DNA from 2 places in the Variovorax sp. GW821-FHT10D07 genome. Region 1 is predicted to be linked to the other one. Evidence: riboswitches for the same ligand, from Rfam matches in the RefSeq annotation. Region 1 holds a riboswitch; the other holds the start of a gene.
The links. Region 1 has a riboswitch for manganese ahead of AC07PU_RS24980 (TMEM165/GDT1 family protein). Riboswitches for the same ligand answer to the same signal wherever they lie in the genome.

Region 1 (5,620 bases):
ATGCGGCCGCGCGCCACGCTGATGCGGTTGGGCCAGTGCGCGAAGTTGGGGAAGGCCACGATGCCGAAACGGCCCACGCGCGCGGTCTCGCGCAGCATCACCTCGGCATTGCGCAGGTGCTGCAGGGTGTCGATCTGCAGCACCACGTCGAAGGTGGCGTCGTCGAACATCGCCAGGCCTTCGTCGAGGTTGAGCTGGATCACGTCGACGCCGCGGCGGATGCACTGCAGCACGTTGCCGTCGGCGATCTCGACGCCGTAGCCGGTGCAGCCGCGCTCGCGCTGCAGCAGCGCGAGCAGGGCGCCGTCGCCGCAGCCGAGGTCGAGCACGCGCGAGCCCTCGGGCACGAGCGCGGCGATGTGGCGCTGGATGTCGTTGTCGCTCACGATGCGATCTCCTGGGCCACGCGCTCGAAGTAGGAACGCACCACGCCCATGTAGCGCACGTCGTCGAGCAGGAAGGCGTCGTGGCCGTGCGGGGCGTCGATCTCGGCGTAGCTCACGTTGCGGCGGTTGTCGAGCAGCGCCTTCACCAGCTCGCGGCTGCGCGCGGGCGAGAAGCGCCAGTCGGTCTTGAAGCTCACGAGCAGGAACTTGGCGCTGGCGCGCGCGAACGCGGCCGTGAGGTTGCCGCCGTGCTCGCGCGCGGGGTCGAAGTAGTCGAGCGCGCGCGTGATGAGCAGGTAGGTGTTGGCGTCGAAGTACTCGCTGAACTTGTCGCCCTGGTAGCGCAGGTAGCTCTCGATCTGGAACTCGATCTCCTGCGTGGAGTAGCGGTAGGCCGCGTCGTCGCGGGCCGCCTCGCCCTCGACCGCATTGCGCAGCAGGCGCCCGAACTTCGCGTTCATGACGTCGTCGCTGAGATAGGTGATGTGGCCGATCATGCGGGCGATGCGCAGGCCGCGCTTGGGGATCACGCCGTGCTCGTAGAAGTGGCCGCCGTGGAAATCGGGGTCGGTCACGATGGCGCGGCGCGCCACCTCGTTGAAGGCGATGTTCTCGGCCGTGAGGTTGGGCGCGCTGGCGACCACCACCGCGTGGCGCACGCGCTCGGGGTACTGCAGCGTCCACGACAGCGCCTGCATGCCGCCGAGGCTGCCGCCCATCACCGCCGCGAGCGTGCGGATGCCGAGCGCGTCGAGCAGCGCGGCCTGGGCGTCGACCCAGTCCTCGACCGTGACCACCGGGAAGTCGGCGCCGTAGACGCGGCCGGTCGCGGGGTTCACGTGCATCGGCCCGGTGGAGCCGAAGCAGGAGCCGAGGTTGTTGACGCCGATGACGAAGAAGCGGTCGGTGTCCAGCGGCTTGCCGGGCCCGACCATGTTGTCCCACCAGCCCGCGGAACGGGCCTGACCCTCGTAGACGCCCGCGACGTGGTGCGAGGCATTGAGGGCGTGGCACACGAGCACCGCATTGCTGCGCTCGGCATTGAGCGTGCCGTAGGTTTCGTAGGCGAGCGTGTAGCTGCCGATGGTCGCGCCGCTGCGCAGGGCCAGCGGGCCCGCGAACTGCATCGACTGGGGAGTGACGACCAACGAGGACATGAAATGAAAAACCCGGCCTCGCCAAAAACGAGCCGGGTCACGGCATCCGTCTTTAGCTGTATTTATCAAGCGCCCGCAAGCTGGAGCAAATCGGCGCGAGCGGCAGTATATCGCCGCGGGCCCGGGACGGCAGGCCCCGGGCTTTGGACGGCGGCGCTACCAGCCGATCAGCGCGACCACGCCCAGCACCAGGAAGATGACGGCCGAGATCGAGTGCACGAGCTTGATCGGCACGCGCTTGACGATGCGGTCGCCGAGCCAGACCACCGGCGCGTTGGCCAGCATCATCCCGAAGGTGGTGCCGACCACGACCCAGAAATAGGCCTCGGTGAAGCGCGCCGCGAGCATCACGGTGGCGATCTGCGTCTTGTCGCCCATCTCGGCGAGGAAGAAGGCGACCACCGTGGTGCCGAAGACGCCGAAGTGCGAGGAGCGCGGGGCATCGTCGTCGTCGAGCTTGTCGGGGATCAGCATCCAGATCGCCATCGCGATGAAGGAGCCGCCGAGGATCCAGCGCAGGATGTCGGGGCCGAGCCAGTGGGTGATCCAGTTGCCGACCGCGCCCGCCAGCGCGTGGTTGATGACGGTGGCGGCGAAGATGCCCGCCACGATCGGCCAGGGTTTTCTGAAACGGGCTGCCAGCAGGAGGGCGAGCAACTGGGTCTTGTCGCCCATTTCGGCGAGCGCGACGACGCCGGTCGCGACGAGAAAAGCTTCCATGAAAAAACGGTTCCTTGGCCGAAGGGACGCAATTGACCGTGCAACACCTTCGGCGAAATTTCCCGAAGTTGCACGGTCAATGGTCTCGCCAGGTGTTGTTCTTCACTGCCCGCGCCATGTCCTGTGTGGGGCAGGACAAGTCTGTTGACGCGGGCCCTTCTCGTAGACGGAAGGCGGCTACTCCCCAATGACGGGCGAATTCTAACCCTTAAGTGTCATAGGCCCAGTTCGGGGCCTGGTTAGTAAGCGTGCGCTAACTCCAGGAGTCAAAATCTGTGCTACCGCAAGAAGCAAATTCCTGCTTGCATTTCTTGTATTTCACCCATAATGCACGAGCCTCCCTTTTCATTTCGGGTTGGAGGCACTGGGTGATCGGACAGTTTCGCGCGACTCGGCGGCTCTCGTTTGAGTGATGCTAATCGGGACTCCATCGCTTTTCTTGATGTGTTTATAGGAGTCCCTTGATGGGCAACAAACTGTACGTCGGCAACCTGCCTTACTCGGTGCGCGACGGTGATCTGGAGCAGGCATTCGGTCAGTTCGGTGCTGTGACCAGCGCCAAGGTCATGATGGAACGCGATACCGGCCGCTCGAAGGGCTTCGGCTTCGTCGAGATGGGCAGTGAAGCGGAAGCACAGGCCGCCATCAACGGCATGAACGGCCAACCCCTGGGCGGCCGCAGCGTGGTCGTCAATGAAGCCCGTCCGATGGAAGCACGTCCCCCGCGCAGCGGTGGTGGCGGCGGCTACGGCGGCGGTGGTGGTGGTGGTTATGGCGGCGGTGGTGGCGGTGGCTACGGCGGCGGCGGTGGTGGCGGCTACGGCGGTGGTGGTGGCGGCGGTCGCAGCGGCGGCGGTGGTGGCTACGGCGGCGGTGGCCGCAGTGGTGGCGGCGGCGGTGGTGGCGATGGCGGTTTCCGCAGCCCCTACGGCGCCGGCCCTCGTGGCGGCGGCGGCGGTGGTCGCGGCGGCTACGGTGGCGGCGGCAACAGCGGCTACTAATCGCTTTCCCAAAAAGACAAAAGGCTCCTTCGGGAGCCTTTTTCGTTGCCGCGGCCGGTACGGCCTCGGGTTCAGCCTTCGCCGCGCCGCTTCTTCCGCCCGCGTCCCTGCACGGCGCGGTCGAGCAGCGCATTGGGCAGCATGCGCATGATCTTGGCGATCACGCCCATCTGCCAGGGAATCACCCGGTAGCTGGCACCGCTCTCGATCGCGCCCAGCGCCCGGTCGGCGAAGGCCTCGGGCTTCATCAGGAACGGCATGCCGTAGCGGTTGCCCTGCGTGAGCGGGGTGTCGATGTAGCCGGGCAGCAGGGTCACGACCTTGACGCCGCTGCCGTGCAGCTCGCCGCGCAGGCTTTCGCAGTAGGCGACCACGCCGGCCTTGCTCGCGCAGTAGGCGCCGTGTCCCGGCAGTCCCCGGATGGCCGCGACGCTCGCGATGCCGACCAGCCGCCCGCTGCCGCGCTGCACCATCGCGCGCACGAAGGGATGGAAGGTGGCGGCCAGCCCGACGTTGTTGGTGGCGAAGGTCTGCGTCAGCACGTCGAGGTCCTCGCGCTCCGCCGTGTCGATGCCCACGCTGATGCCGGCATTGGCGATCACCACGTCGGGCACGCCCTGGCGCTCGATGCAGGCGGCACCGGCGGCCACGATGCTGTCGGTGCGCGCGACGTCGGCGCTGTAGATCAGGTAGCGGCCGCGGTCGAGTCCGCGCGCGTTGGCCCAGGCTTCGATCTCGCCGGTGCGGCGCGCGACCAGCGCCAGCCGGTAGCCCGCGTCGTAGAAGCGCGCGGCCAGCGCCTGGCCGATGCCGCTGGAGGCGCCGGTGATGAAGACGAGGGGCGACGGCGCGGTAGTCATGGCGCGGCGCTCAGCGCTTGCCCGCGGCGCCGGCCGCCTTGGCCGAAGGCACCATCGTGCCGCGCACGCGGCCGTTGAGGTTGGCGATGCCGGTCAGGTTGTCGTAGTCCATCGTGTCGGCGGTGAACTGGTCGGTGCCGCGGATCAGCGTGACGGGCTTGTTCGACTGCACGCGCTCGGTGTCGAGGAAGGCATGCAGGAAATCGCCGCGGAACTCCAGGCGCGGCGAGGTCTTGCCGTTGGCGCCGACGGCCGCGTCGCGGATGACGACCGCGTTGCCGAACAGCTGGATCTCGCTGCCGTCGGAGTTCGACAGCCCGCGGTTGGCGGTGGCGTGGGTGGTGAAGCCCTGCGGCGACACCGAGCGCATGCGCACCTCGTCGACCTCGATGGTGTCGGTGTCGGGGTAGTGCCGGCCTTCCTTGCCGAACAGCTCGCTGCGCAGGTCGCCGCTGGGCAGGAAGTTCTTGATGACGAAGCCGCGCATGAAATAGTCGGGCTCGTGGGTGGGCGCGACCTTGGCGGTCGGCTCGAGCAGCTTGGGCGCATTGCGCACCAGCCAGTAGGTGCCGAGCGCGACCGCGGCCGTCAGGATGATCGGCAGGTAGATGGTGACGCGATCGAGGACGTCGCGCAGGAGGTTCCAGGCCTGCTTCATAGGGCGGTGTTCCGTGCGACGTCGAGCAGGCGCCGGTACTGTCCGCTGGCCGTGACCAGCAGATCGCAGAATTCGCGCGCCGCGCCTTCGCCGCCGCGCGCGCGCGTCACGTAGCGCACGGCGTCGCGCACCTCGACGTGGGCATTGGCCGGCGCCGCCGCGAAACCCACGCGCCCCAGCACCGGCAGGTCGGGCCAGTCGTCGCCGATGGCCGCGACCTGCGGCCAGCCGAAGCCCAGCGACTGCAGCATGGCCTCGGCGGCCGGCAGCTTGTCCTCGGTGCCGTAGCGCACGTGCTCGATGCCGAGCGCCTCGAGCCGCACGCGCAGAGGCTTGGAATCGCGCCCGGTGATCACCGCGGGCAGGATGCCGGCCTTGCGCAGCAGCTTCAGGCCGTAGCCGTCGAGGATGCTGAAGCGCTTGAGGGTTTCGCCGTGCTCGGTGAAGTAGACGCCGCCGTCGGTCAGCACGCCATCGATGTCGAAGAAGGCGATGCGGATGTCCTGCGCGGCGAGCAATGTCTCTGGCTGGAATTCGAAGGGCATCAGATGACCTTCGCGCGCATCAGGTCGTTGATGCTGAGGGCGCCGATCAGCAGGCCCTCGGCGTCGACCACCAGCACGCTGGTGATGCGGTGCTGTTCCATCAGTTCGGCCGCTTCGACGCCCAGCGCGTCGGCGCGCAAGGTGCGCGGACCGCGGTGCATGACGTCGGCCGCGGTGAGGCCGCGCAGGTCACCGCCAGTCTCGACCCTCCGGCGCAGGTCGCCGTCGGTGAAGATGCCGATGGCGCGGCCCTCGGCATCGACCACCGCGGTGGCGCCCAGGCCCTTGGAACT
Region 2 (5,620 bases), on a different contig from region 1:
CCGCGCGCCAGCGCGGTCACGAAGCGCGGGCTGTCGGCACCCTCCTCGAAGTCGATCTGCTTGGTGCGGCCCATTCGTTTCTCTCAATTTAATTTCGTTTGACGGAATTATATTTTCCGCAGTTGGAAACGGTTCATGGAATTCCCTATACGAGAGAAACGCGAGCGGAAAGATACTCGCCGTCGTTCGAAAGAACGTTCCATAAATCTAATTCCGCTTAACGAAATTAAAAGATTCACGCGGAACCCATCCCCACACGCAGGAGACATCTCGTGAAGTTCCATCGCCATCCGGGCCGCCGCGCCACCCTTCTCTCGCTCATCGCCGCCGCGACGCTGGCCGCATGCGGCGGCGGTGGCGGCGATTCGTCGGGCGCCAGCGCCGCGGCGCTGGCCGCCGCCATCGCCGCGCAACAGGCCGGTGCAGGCGGCGCGGGCGCCGGCAATCCCCCGGCACCGCCGCCCCCGGCCGCACCCGAGCCCGAGGAAACGCGCGCGCAGGACGGCCGCCAGTTCACGGTCGACGAGACCAAGCTGCCGTTCGCGGCCATCTCGGGCGCGCCCGACACCGACCGCTGGTGGGGCGTGCTCGAGGGCGCGGGCTACCGCGTCGAAGTGCCGAAGAACTGGAACGGCATGCTCGTGATGTACGCGCACGGCTACGGCGGCACGGGCCCGGTGGTGAGCGTCAGCGATCCCACCATCCGCGCGCACCTGATCGGCCAGGGCTATGCCTGGGCCGCGTCGAGCTACACCAAGAACTACTACGACGTGCGCGCCGGCGTCGAGGACACCAACGCGCTCGCGCTGGCCTTCCAGCGCATCGCCTCGCAGAACGGTCGCACGCTCGATGCGCCGCGCAAGACCTACATCGTCGGCCAGTCGCTCGGCGGCCACGTGGCCGCGGCCGCGGTCGATGCCGAGGCGACGGAGACGGCCAACCACAAGGTGCGCTATGCGGGCGCGGTGCCGATGTGCGGCGTGCTCGGCGACACCGAGCTCTACAACTACTTCGGCGCCTCGCAGATCGCGGCGCAGCAGCTGGCGGGCCTGCCCGTCAACGGCTGGCCCGTGAGCAACTGGAATGACCTGCTGCCCACGGTGCGCGCCGCGCTGTTCACGCGATTCCCGAGCGCGACGACCGCGCAGGGCGAGAAGTACAAGGCCATCGTCAAGAACCTCACGGGCGGCGAGCGCCCGATGTTCGACGCCGGCTTCGCGGGCAGCATGAACGCCACCGTGTGGGGCACCTTCGGCCGCGACGGCACCATCAACGGCATCCTCAACCGCGACGGCTACGACACCACCGGCATCGTCTACCAGCTCGACAACGACCCGGCGCAAAGCCCGGAGGAAGTCACCTTCAACCAGGGTGCCTACCGGCTGCATGCCGACCCCGAGGCCAACCGGCTGCGGCGCGACGGCCTGCGCTGGTTCCCCAAGTCCAATGCGCGCATCGACGTGCCGGTGGTGACCATCCACACGCTGGGCGACGTTTACGTGCCGTTCAGCATGGAGCAGATCTACAAGCGCCGCGCCGATGCGCTGGGCACCTCGAAGTGGCTCGTGCAGCGCGCGATCCGCGGCATCAGCCACTGCGACTTCACGACCGAGGAACAGACCCAGGCCTTCGACGCGATGACGAACTGGGAGCAGAACGGCGTGAAGCCGGCCGGCGACGAGGTGCTCGACGCCGCGACCGTGGCGCGCGCCGACTACGGCTGCAAGTTCTCCTCGGCCAGCCGCGGCGGCTGTCCCGCGCCCTGACGGCGCCGGTGCGGCCCGTCCCGTTCGCGGGGCGGCCGCACCGCCCTTTCCGTTTTCCTCGTTCGCACGTCCTGCCATGAAACAACCCACCCTCACCCGCCGTGCGCTGCACGCCCTGCTGCTGGCCGCCGGCCTCGCCGCCGCTCCCGCCTTCGCGCAGTCCGATGCCTTTCCGGTGCGGCCGATCCGCGTGCTGATCGGCTTCACCGCCGGCGGCTCGACCGACGTGCCCTTCCGCGTGCTGGCCGAGAACGCCTCGAAGATCCTCGGCCAGCCGGTGATCATCGAGAACAAGCCCGGCGCGGGCGGCGTGCTGCCCGCGCAGACCATGCAGGCCACCGCGCCCGACGGCTACACGCTCGCGCAGGTGCCGCTGCCGGTGTTCCGCCTGCCCTACACCACCAAGCTCAACTGGGACCCGGCCAACGACCTGAGCTACGTGATCGGCCTCGCCGGCTATTCCTTCGGCCTGGTGGTGCCCGCCGATTCGCCGATCAAGTCGATGCGCGAGTACCTCGCCTATGCCAAGGCCAACCCGGGCCGCCTGAGCTACGGCACGCCGGGTGCGCTCACAACGCTGCACCTGACGATGGAAGCGATCGCGATCCAGGCCGGCGTGGAGTTCAATCACGTGCCCTACAAGGGCAACTCCGAATCGCTGCAGGCGGTGCTCGGCGGCCACGTGATGTCGGTGGCCGACACGCCGGGCTGGGGCCCGTACGTCGACCAGGGCAAGCTGCGGCTGCTGTCGACCTGGGGCGAGACTCGCTCGAAGAAGTATCCGAACGCGCCCACGCTCAAGGAGTCGGGCATCGACATGGTGCAGGCCTCGCCCTTCGGCCTGGTGCTGCCCAAGGGCGCGAACCCGAAGGTGGTCGCGATCCTGCACGACGCCTTCAAGAAGGCGATGGAGATGCCCAACTACCAGGAGTCGCTCGCCAAGTTCGACATGGAGACCTTCTACATGGACAGCGCGGCCTACAAGCAGTACGCGGTGCGCACCATGAAGACCGAGAAGGCCGTGATCGACAAGCTGGGCCTGGGCACGGCGGCCGCCGCCAAGTAGGCGGCCGCCCGCCGGGGCTCAGAACAGGTTGCCGACGTTGAACAGCGTCAGCAGCCCCAGCACGCCGAAGATGACGGCGGCCACGCCGTGCACCAGCCGCATCGAGACCTTGGCCGCGATCTTCTCGCCGAGGAAGACCGCGGGCGCGTCGGCCAGCATCATGCCCAGCGTGGTGCCGATCACGACCTGCACCACGTCGGGATAGCGCGCGGCCAGCGCCACAGTCGCGATCTGCGTCTTGTCGCCCATCTCCGCGAGGAAGAAGGTGATGACCGTGGTGCCGAAGGCGCCGAAACGGCTCTTCGTCTTCGCGGCGTCGTCGTCGATCTTGTCGGGGATCAGCATCCACGCGGCCATGGCCAGGAACGAGGCGCCGATCACCCAGCGCAGGATGTTCGGCCCCATGGCCTGGGCCACCCAGCCGCCGAGCGCGCCCGCGGCCGCGTGGTTGACGACGGTGGCGGTGAAGATGCCCGCCACGATCTGCCAGGGTTTGCGAAAGGTCGCGGCCAGGATGATCGCGAGCAGTTGGGTCTTGTCGCCCATTTCCCCGAGCGCGACCACGCCCGTGGATACGAGTAAGGCTTCCATGATGAAAAGAGAACTCCCTGGGCCAGCGACGCGAAGACCACGCCACTTCCCGGCCCATACCGAGGTGACGTGGTCAAAGGTCTTGCCAGGCTCTAAAGCTGCTCGCGCCATGGCCGAAGGCCAAGTGTGTTGACGCGGGCTCCTGCGTTGCGCAGGTCAGCTACTCCCCAATGACTGAGGCCGCGATCTTAGGGGCGAGCGTCGAATCGCCCTCGTCTTTTCGACGAATGTCCCCGTGTCGAGAGCGAGTTGCATTACCGGGCATGCGCGCTCAGGGCGCGAGCGTGAGCTTGAGGATCTGGTTGCCGTGGTTCGCGCCCACATAGACGGTGCCGTCGGCGGCCACCGCCACGCCGATCGGGAAATTGAAGGCGATCGGCGCGCCGGTGCCGTCCTGCAGGGTGCTGATCTCGCCCGCGGGCGTGACCACGCGCGCCACGCCATCCCAGGCGTGGGTCAGGAACACGTTGTCGTGCCCATCCACCGCCACGCCGTACGAATAGCCGAGCTTGGCCGGCGTGGCCACCGTTCCGTCGACCACGCCCGCGCCCGCGTTGCCGTTGGCGCAATCGCCCAGCAGCGTGCTCACCGTGGCACTGGCCACGTCGATCTTGCGCAGGCAGGGACTGTCGGTGTCGGTGTCGTAGAGCGTCTTGCCGTCGCGGCTGAGCGCCAGGCCCTGCGGGCGCGCGAACTGGGCGACCGTGCCGACGCCGTCGAGGTAGGCCTGCGTGCCGTCGCCCGCCAGCGTGCTCGTGGTGCCGTCGGGCGCGACCTTGCGCACGCGCTTGTTCTCCGTGTCCGCCACGAAGAGGTTGCCCGCGCTGTCGAGCGCGATGCCGGTGGGGTTGTTGAACATCGCGGTGGCCGGACTGTCGGCGTATCCGCTGCTGCCGGTGCCGACCCAGGTGCTGGCGGTCGTGGCGTTGGGCGCGATCCTGCTGATGCGATGCTGGTCGCTCACGTAGAGGGTGCCGTCGGCCGCCAGTGCCAGGCCGACCGGCGCATTCATCGTCGTCCCCGGCGTCACCTCGGCACCGCTGCCGCTGGCCGTGTCGATCCGATAGACCGAGCCATTGCCGCCCATGGCCACGTAGAGCTTCGCGCCGCTCGCATCGAGCGCGAGCTGATAGGGGCTGCTGTAGCTCACGCCCGTCGTCGCCAGCACGGTGGCGACCCAGGGCTTGACCGTCAACGTGGCGGCGCGGCTGGTCACGCTGCCGCTGGCGCCCGTCACCCGCACGCGCAGTTGCTGGCCGCTGTCGGCCAGTTGGCTGGCGGCCGTGCGGAAGCTGTCGCCGGTGGCGCCGGCGACATCGCTCCAGTGGGCACCGCCGTCGGTGCTGCGCTGCCACTGGTAGGCCGTGGCGTGCACGGCCTGCACCTTCAAGGTGGCGGACACGCCCTGGCCCACGGTGGTGTTCGATGGCTGCGTCGTGATCGAGGCCGCGGCTGGAGCGGGTGCCGGCGGAGGTGTCTGCGCGGCAGGCGCGGGAGCGGGAGCGGGAGCGGGAGCGGGAGCGGGAGCGACCGGGAAGCCGGCAAAGCCCCCGCCACCGCCGCCGCCCCCACAGGCCACCAGCACGAGATTCATGACCAGCAACGCGACGGGTGTGCGCGCTGCACGGCAAACGGCAAGACGGGTGTTCATGAGAGGCCTTCCTTCTTTCAAGTGAGTGGATGAGAAGGCCTCCACGGTAGGGATCGCGACACCTGCGATCTAGTGTCGAAGGTCATCGACTTTCGGCGGAAAAAAGACGCTCAGGCGTGCCTGCTGACGGGCGTCGTTTCGTGTCGCGTCAGCGCTGCGAGGGCCTGCAGCAGCCTGTCGGCCGCCACCGGCTTGAGCAACACCTGCAGGCCTGCGTCGTGCATCTGCTGCTGCCGTCGTGGCGCGGTTTCCCCGGTGATCAGCAACACCTGCAAGCCGGGGCCGAAGCGCGCGCGCAGCCGCTGCGCCACGGCCAGCCCGTCGGCGCCATCGGCCAGCCGCACGTCGCACAACAACACGTCGACCGGGGCGCCCGCCTGCGCGGCCTGCGCCAGCACGGCCTCGGCTTCGGCCTCGCTGGCCACCGCGTCGATGGCCACGCGATGCGCCTGCAGCAGCCCGGTCACGGCCTGGCGGATCGGCGCCTCGTCGTCGATCAGCAGCACGCGTCGCGGCAAGGGCAGGACGGCGTCGGGGCGCGCGATG

Region 2: it holds a riboswitch for manganese, as region 1 does, so the genes downstream of both, AC07PU_RS04850 (TMEM165/GDT1 family protein) here and AC07PU_RS24980 (TMEM165/GDT1 family protein) in region 1, are expected to answer to the same signal.

What each region holds. Positions count from the first base shown of each region.
Region 1 is NZ_JBWKMZ010000009.1:162,762-168,381, reverse strand. Features, by position in the region: gene metW (methionine biosynthesis protein MetW) at 1-386, opposite strand, end outside; gene metX (homoserine O-succinyltransferase MetX) at 383-1,543, opposite strand; gene AC07PU_RS24980 (TMEM165/GDT1 family protein) at 1,700-2,263, opposite strand; yybP-ykoY riboswitch at 2,315-2,461, opposite strand; gene rbp (RNA-binding regulator) at 2,728-3,264, shown strand; gene AC07PU_RS24970 (SDR family oxidoreductase) at 3,336-4,124, opposite strand; gene lptC (LPS export ABC transporter periplasmic protein LptC) at 4,135-4,782, opposite strand; gene AC07PU_RS24960 (KdsC family phosphatase) at 4,779-5,327, opposite strand; gene AC07PU_RS24955 (KpsF/GutQ family sugar-phosphate isomerase) at 5,327-5,620, opposite strand, start outside.
Region 2 is NZ_JBWKMZ010000001.1:1,070,812-1,076,431, forward strand. Features, by position in the region: gene AC07PU_RS04835 (IclR family transcriptional regulator) at 1-74, opposite strand, end outside; gene AC07PU_RS04840 (alpha/beta hydrolase family protein) at 273-1,766, shown strand; gene AC07PU_RS04845 (tripartite tricarboxylate transporter substrate-binding protein) at 1,843-2,832, shown strand; gene AC07PU_RS04850 (TMEM165/GDT1 family protein) at 2,851-3,423, opposite strand; yybP-ykoY riboswitch at 3,434-3,604, opposite strand; gene AC07PU_RS04855 (DUF8696 domain-containing protein) at 3,695-5,074, opposite strand; gene AC07PU_RS04860 (ATP-binding response regulator) at 5,185-5,620, opposite strand, start outside.